2 linked regions of the Gottschalkia purinilytica genome follow. The protein of the gene in region 2 binds, or shares a complex with, the protein of the main gene of each other region. Links are inferred from orthologs where the notes say so. Each region holds a gene or a part of one and is shown on either strand. Other genes may lie near its edges.

What was found. The genes of interacting proteins can lie anywhere in the genome.
Region 1: the proteins of uvrA (region 2) and mfd are in contact, whole or in part, in a crystal structure (PDB 4DFC), measured with the Escherichia coli proteins. The link is inferred for Gottschalkia purinilytica from one-to-one orthologs.

What each region holds. Positions count from the first base shown.
Region 1 is NZ_LGSS01000012.1:89,931-98,667, reverse strand. The notes cover bases 4,661-8,737. They hold mfd (transcription-repair coupling factor), read right to left. Parts: upstream 8,401-8,737; coding sequence 4,861-8,400; downstream 4,661-4,860. Other genes in these bases: pth (aminoacyl-tRNA hydrolase), read right to left, coding at 8,468-8,737; CLPU_RS12100 (peptidylprolyl isomerase), read right to left, coding at 4,661-4,821. Also shown: CLPU_RS12115 (putative polysaccharide biosynthesis protein), read right to left, coding at 1-1,103; CLPU_RS12110 (putative polysaccharide biosynthesis protein), read right to left, coding at 1,289-2,899; spoVT (stage V sporulation protein T), read right to left, coding at 3,052-3,603; more of CLPU_RS12100, read right to left, coding at 3,874-4,660. UniProt on the Escherichia coli protein: Couples transcription and DNA repair by recognizing RNA polymerase (RNAP) stalled at DNA lesions. Mediates ATP-dependent release of RNAP and its truncated transcript from the DNA, and recruitment of nucleotide excision repair machinery to the damaged site.
Region 2 is NZ_LGSS01000004.1:223,446-231,500, reverse strand. The notes cover bases 2,855-6,249. They hold uvrA (excinuclease ABC subunit UvrA), read left to right. Parts: upstream 2,855-3,226; coding sequence 3,227-6,049; downstream 6,050-6,249. Other genes in these bases: uvrB (excinuclease ABC subunit UvrB), read left to right, coding at 2,855-3,208. Also shown: CLPU_RS05915 (putative periplasmic lipoprotein), read right to left, coding at 1-816; more of uvrB, read left to right, coding at 1,232-2,854; CLPU_RS05900 (YcxB family protein), read left to right, coding at 6,274-6,804; CLPU_RS05895 (hypothetical protein), read right to left, coding at 7,088-7,780; excinuclease ABC subunit UvrC, read left to right, coding at 7,897-8,055. UniProt on the Escherichia coli protein: The UvrABC repair system catalyzes the recognition and processing of DNA lesions. UvrA is an ATPase and a DNA-binding protein. A damage recognition complex composed of 2 UvrA and 2 UvrB subunits scans DNA for abnormalities.

The DNA of each region.
Region 1 (8,737 bases), on a different replicon or contig from region 2:
AGAAGCATTCCTGCACCTAATTGCTCTTCAACAGTATTCTTAAAATACAACAGATTTATTATTGGTGTTGATAATACAAATAATCCTATAGCTGATGGTAATCCTATAAGTAAGGTTACTCTTATACCTGAATTAGTCAGATTCTTTATATCATTATACTCTCGTCTCACAAATGCTTCAGATATGGCTGGAACTAAACTCATTGATACCGCTATAGATAATGCTTGTGGTAAGTTTATGAGAGTTTGTGCATTTCCTGTAAGTTGTCCATATAAGCGTGTAGTCTCTTGTGCAGTATATCCTATTTCTTGAAGTCTTTTCATAATTATTACAGTATCTATACTACTTATAATTGGCACTATAGATGCTCCTATTGTTATAGGAATTGCTATAGCTAATATATTTCTAATTATATTTGATGTACTTTCTTGTTCACACTTTATACTCTTTTGAGCTTCTTCAGCTCTTATTCTTCTTTCCTTAAAATAAATAATTAATATCAAAATTGTTCCTACTATAGCTCCTGCAGATGCTCCAAAAGTAGCACCTCCTGCTGCCTTTGGAAGTCCACTACTTAGCAGCAAATATGCTAATGGAAACCCAACAATCAACTTAAATAGTTGTTCTATAAGTTGTGACAAAGCTGTAGGTACCATATTTTGTTTACCTTGAAAATATCCTCTGAATGCAGACATAATTGGTACAAATAATAATGCTGGTACTAAAGCTAATAGTGAATAATAGCTATTTTCATTACCTATCATATAAGTTACAATAGGTTTAGACAATAAAAGAACAGCTATGGAAGTTGTTAGTCCCGCTATTAAAAATCCCAAGAAGGATATTTTGAATATTTTCTGTGCTCCTATGTAATCTTTTATAGCTCTCTTTTCTGCTATTAATTTAGATACAGCTGTTGGAAGTCCTGATGTTGATACTGCCAATAATAAAGTATAATAGGGATTTACAGTTTGATAATACCCAACACCTTCAGTAGTTATTATGTTTGAAAGAGGTATTCTATAAAATGCACCTATAATCTTTATAATTATACCAGAAATACCTAATATTGCTGCTCCTTTCAAGAAACTATTCTTACTCATGGTTATCCTCCTAAGGGCAAGTATTAGAACCTTCACCGAATTACATTATATCAAAATTGTATAAAATAATAAATGAAAATGATAGGTTAGTTAAATATTGCATACTTACCTTATTATGAGTTATATCCAATTCCATGCTTTTTCATTACAGATTAATAAAACAAGCTAGGATTAATCCTAGCTTATTATTTTCTTAAAAGTCCTATAGATTTTAGTTTTTGTGCTAATTTTTCTCCTTTTGGTATTAACTCAAAGTCCTCTGAAGTAATTGACCCTGTTACAAGTAGAGCCAATCCATAAACAATACCACCTATACCAATTGCAATTATAGTTGCCAATTTACTTCCAACCATAGACTGAGTAAATGTAAAGGAGATTTTTACTACTATAGCCATTAAGGTTACTGATATTATTGGTTTTATAAATGTATCCATTAACTTTAAGTCAACCTTAGTATACTTCTTAACATATATAAAGTTCAAGAATGAAGCTACAACATAAGTAGCTACTGTACTTATAGCTGCCCCTTTTATATTTATAGCAGGAATACCTGTTAAAGTATAGCTTAATATTGCTTTAACCACTGCTCCTATAGCCAAGTTTCTAACTGGTATCATCGTCTTACCAACCCCTTGAAGTATGGCAGTTAAAGACTGAACTAATGTTAAAAATATTACACTTATAGATAATACTTGGAGAAGCATTCCTGCACCTAATTGCTCTTCAACAGTATTCTTAAAATACAACAGATTTATTATTGGTGTTGATAATACAAACAATCCTATAGCTGCTGGAAGACCCATAAGTAAAGTTACTCTTATACCTGAATTGGTTATATTCTTCATACCCTTGTAGTCTTTTCTTACAAGAGATTCAGATATTGCTGGTACTAAACTCATTGCTACAGCTGTAGATAATGCTTGAGGTAAGTTTATAAGAGTTTGTGCATTACCTGTAAGTTGTCCAAACATCATTGATGCTTGTTTAGCAGTATATCCTATAGATTGAAGTCTATTCATTATAATCCAAGTATCTATTGTACTTGTAATAGGAACTATAGATGCTCCTATCGTTATAGGAATTGCTATTGCTAATATATCTTTAATTATAGTTGATGTACTTTCTGGTTCACATTCTATACTATTCCTAAATTCTCTAACTCTTTTTCTTCTTTGTTTTGAATATATAAATATGACTAATAATGTTCCCCCTATAGCTCCAGCCGATGCTCCAAAAGAAGCTCCTCCAGCTGCCTGAGGTAACCCTTCACTTAGTAACGCATATGCTAGCGGAAATCCTATTAAAAGTCTAAACACTTGCTCTACTAATTGTGATAAAGCCGTAGGGGCCATATTTTGCTCACCTTGGAAGTATCCTCTAAATGCAGACATAATAGGAACAAATAATAAAGCTGGTACTAACCCTAGCAAGGAATAATAACTATTTGCATTTCCTATCTTTATCGCTATTGATTTAGCCCAAATTAATACCACTAATGAGGTTGTTACACCTGCTATTAAAAACCCTAAAAAGGATATCTTAAAAATTCTATGTGCTCCTCTATAATCTTCTATGGCTCTTTTTTCTGATATAAGTTTAGATACGGCTGTTGGAAATCCTGATGTTGATACTGCAACCAGTAAAACATAAAAAGGATATGCTGACTGATAATATCCAACACCTTCAGTAGTTATTATGTTTGAAAGGGGAATTCTGTAAAATGCGCCTATAATTTTTACGATTATACCAGCAATACCTAATATTGCTGCCCCCTTTAGAAAGTTATTTTTGCTCATAAATACCCTCCCTAAGTATAGGTCTTCAAATTTTTAGCAACCAAAGAGTATTATATCAAAATTATATTACATAATAAACCTAATTATATTACAATTCTAAATCATGACATAAAAAAACTAGACCTACTCAATATAGGTCTAGTTCATAATTTCTATTGTTCCATTTGTTTTGATAAAAATCCTGCAGCTGTTTGAGCTACCTTAATTTCTAACTCTCCCATGCTAGCATCACTTTCTTTTGATATAAGTACAACTGCACCTATAGGATCTCCCTGAGTTACTATAGGAATGATAACTTGAGCTGTGTATTTATCTGGATTTAAATCTTCACTTGATACTCTAATAGGTTTATTTGAAGCATCAGCAGCATAATTTTCTCTACTCTCCATGATTCTTTCTAGTTCTGAGCTGATTCTTTTATCCATATATTCTTTTTTAGAGCCCCCAGCTACAGCTACTACACTATCTCTATCACATATAACTGTAGTATATCCTATATTTTCATACAATGCTTCTGCATATTCAGTAGCAAATTCACTTAACTCACTTATAGGAGAATATTTTTTAAGTATAACTTCTCCCTCTCTGTCAGTAAATATCTCTAAAGGATCACCTTCTCTTATCCTTAAAGTACGTCTGATCTCTTTTGGAATAACTACTCTACCTAAGTCATCAATTCTTCTAACGATTCCTGTCGCTTTCACGTTTAAACCTCCTTAAATATTAAGCTTACTAATATATTTTGTTCTATTAGTATTTTACTTTTATTATTGTTTTATACATTAATGGAATTTTTTAAAAGTTATATTTTAAACTATGTTTTTATTAAAGTAAACCTTTAAAGTAATACTTTAATTCTATTGTTACCAGTTATTACTTAAATAATTCAAAAACACAAAAAACTTCCAAGTTTATTTAATATATTTTAATTAAATAATAAAACCCCATTGATTTAAATCAATGGGGCTTTATTATTATTTAGATTTTTCAGTTTTTAAAAATATATCTACCTTTGCTTCTTTCTTTAATTCTTGCATTTTATCATTATATTTAGTTTCTTGTAATTGTTTAGCTATTGTATCTTTTAATTCTTCTAGTGTACTTTTTTTATCTGTAACTTTTATTATATGATAACCATATTTAGTTTTTACAACGTCACTTATTTCTCCAGGTTTTAGTGTAAAAGCAGCTTTCTCAAATTCTGCAACCATTTTACCTCTTGTAAAATAACCTAGATCACCTTTTCTTTCCGCTGCATTTGGTTCTTTCGATTTCTTAGTTAATTCATCAAAGTTAGCACCATTTTTTATTTGATTTAATATTTCTTTAGCTTCGCCTTCCTTATCTACCAAAATATGGCTTGCCTTAACTTCTTCAAGATTATTCTTATTTTTATCGTAATACTCTTTTATTTCTTTATCTGTTAGCTTTAAATCTTTAATGTATTTTTCTTTATATTTATCTGTAATCATTTCTCTTTTTAGATTTTCTTTAAAAAATGATTCTGTAAGATCGTTGCTTTTTAAAAACTCCTTAAACTTTTCGTCTCCTCCTAATAAAGTTTTAAAACTATCAACTTGTTTCTGTACTTCCTCATCTTTTACTTTTATTTTTTGTTTTTCAGCATCTTGAATTACTAATTCTTGAAATACAAGCATATCTATTATGTTATCTTTTAAAGCTTGATCCATAGTCTTTCCATCTTTATCTTTTTGATTGAAAACCTCTTTACCATATTGGCTTTCATATGTTTTTTTCATCATCTGATAGTTTTTATCAAAATCTGTTCTTGAAATACTTTTACCATTTACTCGTGCTACTTCTTTAGATGTATCAGCCTTGCTACAGCCTGTTACAATCATAGTACCTATAACAACCATTGATGTTATAGCAACAAGTTTTTTATTAAACTTTTTTATCAACCAAATCATCTCCTTTGTAATATATAGACATACTTTATATTATAGCTTAGATACATAAGACTGAAAACTACTAATTTTTCCAATAACATCCTCTAATTCTTCTAGTATATCACTTTGTTTTTGTTTCATAAGCTTATACTTGATATATGGAGTTTTAGAAATATCAAATTCAACTCTTCTACCAAATCTTTGTGAAAGCTCATTTACAAGCTCTGGTGTCATATCTCTATACTCATTGAATACTAGTTTTACAATATATTCAGACTGGGTAACATGAGATATTCTAGCCTTATTACATAGTGATTTAATATAAGATATCTTTAACAGGTTAGTAACCTGGTTAGGAACATCACCAAATCTATCTATAATTTCTTCTAGTATATCAGAATAGTCAGATTTATTTTCAATAGCTGATATTTTTTTATACATTTCAATTTTATGATCTTCATTTTTAATATATCTGTCTGGTATATAACCATCTACATTCAATTCTATAGTAGTATCTATTTGCTCTACTCTTTCTTCGCCTTTTAACTTTCTTATAGCTTCGTCTAGGTATTTAACATACAAGTCATACCCTATTGCGGACATTTGTACATGCTGCTCTGCTCCTAGTAAATTACCCGATCCTCTTATTTCTAAATCTCTCATTGCGATTTTGAATCCTGAGCCAAACTCTGTGAATTCTTTAATAGCTTTTAATCTCTTTTCTGCTACTTCTGTCAATACCTTATTTCTTTCATACATAAAATAAGCAAAAGCAACTCTATTTGATCTTCCTACTCTACCTCTTAACTGATATAACTGTGAAAGTCCCATTTTATCTGAGTCATGAATTATTATAGTATTTACATTAGGAATATCCAATCCTGTTTCTATGATAGTTGTACATACTAAAACATCATACTCTCCATCTAAAAAGTCAAACATAACTCTCTCTAGCTCTCTTTCACTCATTTGTCCATGTCCAACTACTACCCTAGATTCAGGTACTAAGTTTTGTATTTTAGATGCAAATTGGTCTATACTTTGAACCTTATTATATAAAATATATATCTGACCATTTCTATTTAACTCTTTTATAATTGCATCTCTTACAATCTGTTCATTATGTTCAACTACATAAGTCTGGATAGGATATCTTTCTTCTGGTGGTTCTTCTAAAATACTCATATCTCTTATTCCTATAAGTGACATATGAAGTGTTCTCGGTATAGGTGTAGCTGTTAACGTTAGTACATCTATAGATTCCTTCAATATTTTTATAGCTTCTTTATGTTTAACTCCGAATCTTTGTTCTTCATCCACTATTAATAATCCTAAGTCGCTAAATTTAACATCTTTAGAAAGTAATCTATGTGTGCCTACTATTATATCTAAGTTTCCACTTTTTAAATCATTTAGAATTTTCTTTTGCTGTCCAGGAGTTCTAAACCTACTTAACATCTCTATTTTTACAGGAAAATTTGCGAATCTTTCCACTAAAGTATTAAAGTGCTGCTGTGCTAATATTGTAGTAGGAACTAGGAATGCCACTTGCTTCCCATCCATAACTGCTTTAAATGCTGCTCTTACTGCTACTTCTGTTTTTCCATATCCAACATCTCCACATAATAATCTATCCATAGGCCTTTCTTTTTCCATATCTACTTTTATTTCTTCTATACATCTTAATTGATCCTCTGTCTCTTCATAAATAAAAGCCTCTTCAAATTGCTTCTGCCAAGGAGTATCTGGCGAAAATTTATAGCCTTTTACTGTTTCTCTTGTAGCATATAGCTTGATCAAATCTTTAGCCATATCTTCTATAGCTTTTTTCACTTTAGTTTTAGTTTTAGCCCAATCTCCACTACTTAGCTTATTTACCTTAGGTTCTACAGAATCAGCACCTATATATTTTTGTATCAAATTCATTTGATCAACTGGAACATACAGTCTATCTTCTCCTGAATATTTAACTGCTATATAATCTTTTTTAACGCCTTGTACATTTAGCTGATCTATTCCTACATATTTTCCTATACCATGAGACTCATGAACTACATAATCTCCTATTTTTAAATCTGTAAATGAGGTTATCTTAACTGCATCTTTTCTTTTCTTGTTGACTTTTTTCTTTTTATAGGTTCCAAATACTTCCTTGTCACTTATAATCGCAAATTTTAAACTAGAATACTCAAATCCTTTACTTATACTTCCTGAAGTTATAACTACTTGCCCCGGATGAATTTCTTTATCCGAATCTTCTGCAAAAACACAGTCTACTCCCTTATCCAGAAGTTCATTAACTAATCTTCTACCACGTTCTTCGACTCCGGAAAGTAGTATTACTTTATATCCTCTAGTTTTATAGAACTTCAAGTCATCTATGAGAATATCTATTTTGTTATGAAACGATTGCATACTCTTTACTGTAAAATTTAAAATCGATTTAGGCTTAAATATACTATCATTCTTTAGTAAATTTGTTACTGTTAAACATACTCTATTGTTTATTTTATCTATAATATCATCATAGTTATGATATATTTCTTGTTGTCTTACTAACACTTCTCCCCGTTCAAATAAATCTGTATATTTAGTTGTGAAAGATTGTTTAATTTCTTTTACACTAAGTTCTATTTTTTGTGGCTCATCCACTAATATAATCGAGTCTTTTTTTAAATAGTCAATTATACTAGAACTATTATCAGGAATATAAGGTAATATTAAATCTAAGTTTTCTATATTTACTCTATTACTTATCTTTTCTATATATGAATTAAATTTTTGAGATAAATTTTCCTTTACTTCCTCAATACTCTTCTTTCTCTGTAATTTTTTTAATGATGAATTTAAATCTGATTTAATATTATCAACAACTTCACTTATATAAGTATCCTCTATCAAAACTTCTTTTGCTGGTGGAATACTTATTCTTTCTATATTTTCTATTGATCTTTGAGTTTTAAGATCAAATTTTCTTATAGAATCTATTTCATCATCAAATAATTCTATTCTATATGGATTATCAGTATTTATAGGAAAAAAGTCTATTATTCCACCTCTTATACTAAATTGTCCCTTGCCTTCTACTATGTCCACTCTTTCATAGCCCTGAGTTACAAATACTTTTGTTAATTTAGATAATTCAATTGTATCCCCAAAGTTCAAATTAATAGTATATTTTTTTATAATAGATGAGTTAACTATTCTATTTACAATTCCATGTATAGATGCTACAACCACTATATTTTCCTCATTTGATAATCTATCCAAAACTTTCAATCGCTGATTCGATATATCATGACTATATGCATCTATATTGTAAAAAATTATTTCCCTTGTAGGAAAAAGCTCTGTATTATTTTTACTAAATAATCTTAAATCTTCTGATATCTTTTTTGCTCTTAACTCATCATAAGTGATTATTAATATTTGTTTATCTAAATGTTGATTTATACCATATGATATGTGTGATATGTTTTCTTCAGATAGTCCATGAACTGATATAGGTGAAATTCTATCTTCTATATTTTGTATAAGTTGTGAATATGAAGCTAAATCTTTTAAACTATCTATAAACATATTTTTAGACATCAAATCAGCTCCTTAAATAAAAAAACACTCCAAGCCCAGGTTTCTTTTATCCCTGGGCTTAAGCTTATTATCCATTGTATTTATTCATTGCTTTATTTATTCCATCAGTTATAATTAACTCTACTGCACTTGCTGCTCGTTCTATAGCCTCATCTATATAAACTCTTTCTTCTTTACTGAATCTTCCTAAAACAAAATCTGCTAGATCTTGCCCATTTTCAGGTTTTCCTACTCCTATTTTAACTCTAGGGAAGTTATCATTTTGAATATGATATATAATTGACTTCATACCATTGTGACTTCCTGCACTCCCCTTAGCTCTTAATCTTAAAGAAGC
Region 2 (8,055 bases):
CTTATCGGTTAAAAATATCTTTTTCTTGATATTAGTTTCTGTATCATATATCCATAAAGTTTCCACAGCCTTTTTATTTATATATGATTTTTGAGCATATAATAAAAATCTATTTTCAGTAAAGTTTAGTATGTTTCCTTTATCTATTATGTTAGAGATATTATTTTCATTAGTATTTATAAGCTTTCCTGTGAAAGAATCAACTCTTGTACTAAAATTAACTATAGAACTATCTAAATCTTCTTTTTTAAACGCATTTAAAATTTGAATATCCCAATAATATCGATCTCTTTCTTTCGTAAGCGTAGTTTGCGGTATAGAGGTAGGAGATAAATTAAATTGATTGTATATTGTATCTAGAGATTGATTGATACTATGATTTAGATTTATTGTTTCATAATTAGACCTTACTATGTTGAAAGTTAAATCTTTAAGATTAGCATTTGGTATATTCTTCATATTTATTAGTATTTGAGGAACAACAATACTATCATTTTCTTTATCATTTATAATACTTGTATATATATTTACTTGGTTATTATATTCTGTTATTTTATCAACTTTAATATCAGAGCATTCTAAAATGCCCAAATTAGCTAAAATCAGTGAATCTGAAGAATCCTTAACAACTTCTACATTGGGTTCTGTTAGATTATATCCTTTAGAAAGAGTAGTTTTCTCTACTGTAAAATCAATATTATTTTCTATAGACTTATTTTCATTTTTACTATTACTTAACATATTAGTTAAAGTGTTTTTTTGGCTACAACCTGACAAAGTTAAAACGACAGAAAATACTAATAATGATTTTCTCACTGACGTCACCTCCACTTTCTATCATTATATACATTATTCAACAAAATAGATTAAATACCTTTTAAAAGTCTATTATAAGTATTTTAATATTTTATTGTATCACTCATATTGACTTATTCTGGAACAAAATATATAATTAATACGAACAAATGTTCAGAAATATTATTATTTTTAAAACTTGTACTATTTATAATTATGTTTGAGAGATTACTTAATAATATATTTTTATACTTTGATAATAGATAGATACTATATAGTTAACTTGTTATACAGAGGATATATTTAAAAAACTTTTTGTAATTTATGGATTTATATATCTATTTATAACGAATAAAAAAAGTATATGATATACTTTTAAAATATATACCAGAATTTTTATTGATAAATAAATGCACACATAAATAGAGGTGATAATTTGGATAAATTTAAAATAAAATCGGAGTTTAAACCAACTGGGGATCAACCTCAAGCTATAGAAAAATTAAGTAAAGGAATATTGCAAGGTGTAAAACAGCAAACATTATTAGGGGTTACTGGATCGGGAAAAACTTTTACAATGGCAAATATAATTGAAAAAGTTCAGAAGCCTACAATAATAATTGCACATAATAAGACTTTAGCTGCACAGCTTGCTAGTGAGTTTAAGGAGTTTTTTCCAGATAACGCAGTAGAATATTTTGTGAGTTATTATGATTACTATCAACCAGAAGCATATGTTCCACATACAGATACTTATATAGAAAAAGATGCATCTATAAATGATGAAATAGATAAATTAAGACACTCTGCGACTGCTGGATTGTTTGATAGAAAAGATGTAATAATAGTCGCTAGTGTTTCATGTATATATGGACTTGGTGACCCTATTGACTATGAAAATCTAGTAGTATCACTAAGACCAGGTATGACTAAAGATAGAGAAGAAGTCATTAGGAAGCTTATAGATATTCAATACGAAAGAAATGACATAAATTTTGTGAGGGGAACTTTTAGAGTAAGAGGCGATGTTATAGAGATATTCCCAGCTTCCTCTAATGAAAATGCTATAAGAGTTGAGTTTTTTGGAGATGAAATAGATAGAATAACAGAAGTTAATGCACTTACTGGAGAAATAATAGGCCTTAGAAGCCATATATCTATATTTCCTGCTTCTCACTTTGCTACATCCCAAGATAAAGTTGAGAGAGCTATAAAGACTATAGAAATAGAATTAGAAGAGAGATTAAAAGAGTTAGAAAGTGAAGATAAGCTTCTTGAAGCTCAAAGACTAAAACAACGAACTATGTATGATATAGAAATGCTTAGGGAAATGGGATTTTGTCAAGGAATAGAAAACTATTCAAGACATATAAGTGGAAGACCCGCAGGAAGTAAGCCATATACATTATTAGATTACTTCCCAGAAGATTATCTTATGATTATAGATGAATCACATGTTACTATACCTCAAGTAAGGGGTATGTATGCAGGTGACCGTTCTAGAAAAATGACATTAGTAGATTATGGATTTAGATTACCATCGGCTTTAGACAATAGACCATTAAAGTTTGATGAATTTGAGGATCATATTAATCAAATATTGTATGTGAGTGCTACACCAGGACCTTATGAATTAGAACATTCTCAAGAAATAGTAGAACAAATTATTAGACCTACTGGACTATTAGATCCAGAAATAGAGGTAAGACCAACTAAAAATCAAATCGATAATTTAATTAAAGAGATAAATATTAGAACAGAAAGAAATGAGAGAGTGCTTATAACAACTCTTACTAAGAAAATGTCAGAAGATCTTACTAACTATTTTAAAGAAATAGGTATTAAAGTTAAATATCTTCACTCAGATATTAAGACCATAGAGCGTATGGAAATAATAAGAGATTTGAGATTAGGAAAGTTTGATGTGTTGATTGGAATCAACCTTTTAAGAGAAGGACTAGATATACCAGAAGTATCTTTAGTAGCAATATTAGATGCTGATAAAGAAGGATTTTTAAGATCTGAAACATCTATGATACAAACAATAGGTAGAGCTGCTAGAAATGCCGAAGGTAAGGTTATAATGTATGCTGATAAAATTACAAATTCAATGAGAAATGCTATAAATGAAACAAACAGAAGGAGGAAAATTCAAACTGAATATAATGAAGAACATGGAATAGTTCCTAAAACTATAGAAAAAGGAATTAGAGATGTTATAGAAGCAACTAAAGTAGCTGAAGAGTCAGAAAAATATGGAGTAGATACTTCTCAAAATATTTCAGTAGAAGACATTAATGATGCTATAGCCAAGCTTGAAACAGAAATGATGGAAGCTGCTGAAAGCTTACAGTTTGAAAGAGCAGCAGAACTTAGAGATAAAATAGAAGAATTAAAGAAAATGACTAACTAAATTAATGAGGTGACTTAGATGGCTAAAGACAAGATTATAGTAAAGGGAGCACAAGAACATAATTTAAAAAATGTTGACTTAGAGATACCTAGAGATAAATTTATAGTATTTACGGGTTTAAGTGGTTCAGGAAAGTCTTCCTTAGCTTTTGATACTATATATGCAGAAGGTCAAAGAAGATATGTTGAAAGTCTTTCATCATATGCTAGACAATTTTTAGGACAAATGGAAAAGCCAGATGTTGAATATATTGAGGGACTTTCACCTGCTATATCGATAGATCAAAAAACTACAAATAGAAATCCAAGATCTACAGTAGGTACAGTAACTGAGATTTACGATTACTTAAGACTTTTATTTGCAAGAATAGGGACACCTTATTGTTATAAATGTGGGAAAGAAATTGTTTCTCAAACTATAGATCAGATGGTAGATCAAATATTAGAACTTGAAGAAAGAACAAAGATTCAGCTTTTAGCTCCTATTGTAAGAGGAAAAAAAGGAGAACATCAAAAAATATTAGAAAATATACGTAAAGAAGGATTTGTCAGAGTTAGAATAGATGGGGAAACTAAAGATCTAGGAGAAGAAATAAAATTAGATAAAAATAAAAAACATTCTATAGAAGTTGTAGTAGATAGAATAATAGTAAAAGAAGGAATAGAACAAAGACTTACAGATTCATTAGAAACAGTATTAAAGCTTAGTGATGGATTAGCTATAGTAGATGTTATAGGCGAAAGAGAGCTTTTATTTAGCCAAAAGTTTTCATGTCCAGATTGTGGGATAGGAATAGATGAAATTTCACCTAGAATGTTTTCTTTTAACAGTCCTTTTGGAATGTGTAATACTTGTAATGGATTAGGTAGCCATATGAAAGTAGACCCAGAATTGGTTATACCAAACCAAAATTTATCTATAAACCAAGGAGCTATTGCGCCTTTTTCAAATACTTCTGATGAAACATATTATTTTCAAATGTTTAAATCAATAGCTGAGTATCATAATGTAAGCTTAGATACACCTTTAAAAGATGCTCCAAAAGAATTTATAGATGAAATACTATATGGGACAGGAGAAAGAAAAGTTAAATTTGAATTTGATAGTAGATTTAGTGGATGGAAAACTTATGAAGGGACTTTTGAAGGTGTAGTACCTAATTTAGAAAGAAGATATGGAGAGACTTCTTCTGAATATATGAAGGAAAAGATAGAAAGCTTTATGAGTATAAAAGACTGTCCTAAATGTGGTGGTTCAAGATTAAAGCCAGAGATCTTAGCTATAAAAATAAATGAATTAAATATAACTGATTTTACAAAATTATCGGTAAGACAAGCATTAGATTTTATAGACAATCTAAAACTTTCAGAAAAAGAAGAAATTATAGCAAATCAAATATTAAAAGAAATAAGAGAAAGACTTAAGTTTTTAGTAGATGTTGGATTAGATTATCTTACACTTTCAAGAAATGCAGGAACTCTTTCAGGAGGAGAATCTCAAAGAATTAGACTTGCAACACAAATAGGGTCTAGTTTAGTAGGGGTATTATATGTATTAGATGAGCCAAGTATAGGACTTCATCAAAGAGATAACGACAGACTTTTAAAAACCTTAAGAAATCTTACAGATTTGGGAAATACGCTTATAGTAGTTGAACATGATGAAGATACAATGTATTGTGCTGATCACATTGTAGATATTGGACCAGGTGCAGGAGTACACGGAGGGCATATAATAGCTCAAGGTACTGTAGAGGAAATTAAGAAATGTGAGGAATCTATAACAGGACAATATCTAAGTGGAAGGAAAAAAATAGAGGTACCTTTAGAAAGAAGAAAACCTAATGGAAATTGGATAGAAGTTGTAGGTGCTAGTGAAAATAATCTAAAAAATGTTAATGTAAAAATTCCACTAGGTGTATTTACATCTATAACAGGAGTTTCGGGTTCAGGAAAGAGTACGCTAATAAATGAAATACTATACAAAGGATTAGCTCAAAAGCTTCATAGGCTAAAACAGAAACCAGGAAAGCATAAAACTATAAAAGGTATAGATAACATAGACAAAATAATAGAAATAGATCAATCACCTATAGGTAGAACACCTAGATCAAATCCTGCAACATATACAGGTGTTTTTGACCAGATAAGAGATGTATTTTCAATGACACCAGAAGCTAAATCTAGAGGTTATCAAAAAGGAAGATTTAGTTTTAATGTAAAAGGTGGAAGGTGTGAAGCTTGTAAAGGTGATGGAATCATAAAAATAGAAATGCACTTTTTACCAGATGTATATGTACCTTGTGAAGTATGTAAGGGAAAAAGGTATAATAGAGAGACACTACAAGTAAAATATAAAGGGAAGACAATATCTGAAATTTTAGATATGACTGTAGAGGAATCATTAGAATTTTTCGATAATATTCCAAGTATAAAAAGAAAAATAGAGACTATGAATGAAGTAGGACTAGGATATATAAAATTAGGTCAGCCATCTACTCAATTATCAGGGGGAGAAGCTCAAAGAATAAAACTTGCTACAGAGTTAAGTAAAAGAAGTACAGGAAAAACTTTATATATACTAGATGAACCAACAACAGGACTTCATACAGCAGATGTTCATAAGCTTATAAAAGTATTAAATAAGCTAGTAGATGCTGGAAATGCAGTAGTAGTTATAGAACATAACTTAGATGTAATAAAGATATCTGACTATATAATAGATTTAGGACCAGAAGGTGGAGATAAAGGTGGAACTATAGTAGCTCAAGGAACACCAGAAGAAGTATGTAAAGTACCTGAGTCTTATACAGGACATTTTTTAAGTAAGGTACTGTCTTAAATATTTAAAATCATATTATATAAAGATTATTGATAATAGAGTGATTAATAAAATGTCATTAAAAAGATAAATGACTTTTATTAATCCTCTATAAAAATAATATATCAATTAAAAGAGCTTTAAGACAAGATTTAATAATAGGAAATACCTAAAATAAGTTTTAGATATTTTTTATTAAAATTAATGATCTAAGAATATAATCAAGAATTATTAAGGAGAACAATATGCAGCTTAATTATATTATTGAAAAACAAGACCACATAGATTTCAATATGTTTCACATTAAACATTCTAGAACAATGAGAAGATCTTTAATAATACAGAAATACTTATTTCCTATAATATTTTTATTAATACCTTATCCTTTTTCTTTATCCAGTGGAATACCCATATGGTATTGGTTGTGTTGGTTTATACCTGCATCTATATTATGGATAGCTCTGTATGAAAAATATGCTAAGTGGATGGTAGCGAGAAGAATATCTAAAATGCTTAATGAAGGAAAGAATAGTGCCGTACCTTTAAGTGTAACTTTAGAGATAACGGAAGATTATATTATTGAAAAAAGCGATAAAGGAGAAGCTAAGATTAATCTAAAAGAAATAGAGTCGATAGAATTAGATAAAAAACATATTTACATATATATTAGCGCCGTTTCAGCAGTAATTGTTCCTAATTCAGCATTTAAAGATGAAACTGAAAAAGAAGAATTTGTAAAGAAAATAAAGCTACTTTATGAAAAGACCCTATCATAAAAATGTATAATGTGATTTAAATATAAAGATTTTTAATAAATGATAAGAGCAAGTCAGAGATGAAATATTTTTGTGTAGTAATACATTTGAAAAGAGTATTGTAGACGGAATCTTATATAGAAAAAGTAATGATTTGGATTTGAAAGTCATAAGAAAGAGATATGAACGGTATAAGAGATAAGTTATTATAGTTTTTAAAGTAGCCATAATAAAACTAATATTATAGGCTACTTTATTTTTCAACTAATATATAAGCTATAATTTATAAATAATTATTAATAAGTTATTTTTTAAATTTCTTTTTAGGGATATTATGCTTGTTCATGATTCCAAGTATTTTTCTTTTTATATCTTCATTTATCTTAACGTTTATTTTTCCCATACTATCTTTTAAAATAAACTCAATAGAGTTAGATTGCATAGTGTATCCTTCGATATATATATACTCATAAAAACCATAATCATTATATATATTTGTCTTTACACCCAGTGGAACGTCTATCTTTATGTCAAATCCAGAGATTAAAATACCGTCTGATAAAAAATAGGCCTTAAGTTTTTTATTAGAAAGTCTTAAAAGCATTTCTAAGACTAGAAATGTTAATATAAGTATTAGTATTTTTATAAAAAATAAATAATCTAGGCTAAAATTTCTATATGAACTACTAAAGTAAATTAAAGCTACTATGAAATATAAAGTTATTTTAGATTTTTTGCTAACACCTGTAATATTAGTAGATAATAGAACCGAATTAGATGATAGCATCTTTTTTGAAAACATATATTTAATGAAAGATTGACATAACATAAAGAAAAATAATATTAGCGTTAGATATAAAGGGTTTATAATATTATTTATAAGATCTAAACTAAAATTATTAATCATATTTGCTAAAAAAGTAGACAATATTGAAGTAAATATTATAGTAGCAAAAAGAGATACTATAAATACGATTGTTCTTTTGGTTGTTGACATTTTACAGCCTCCTTAGTTAATTAAAGTGTTACTTTCTAATTATATTCAAATTTTATTTTTTCATCAATTATGTTATTATGAATTATAGTAATATTCCTTAAAAAGGGTGATAATACTTGTTTAATATAGAAGAAGAGTTAAAAAAACTGCCAGATAAACCAGGCGTATACTTAATGAAAAATAATGAAGGACAGATAATATATGTTGGTAAAGCAATTTCATTAAAAAAAAGAGTCAGACAATATTTTCAGTCTTCTAAAAATCATACGCCAAAA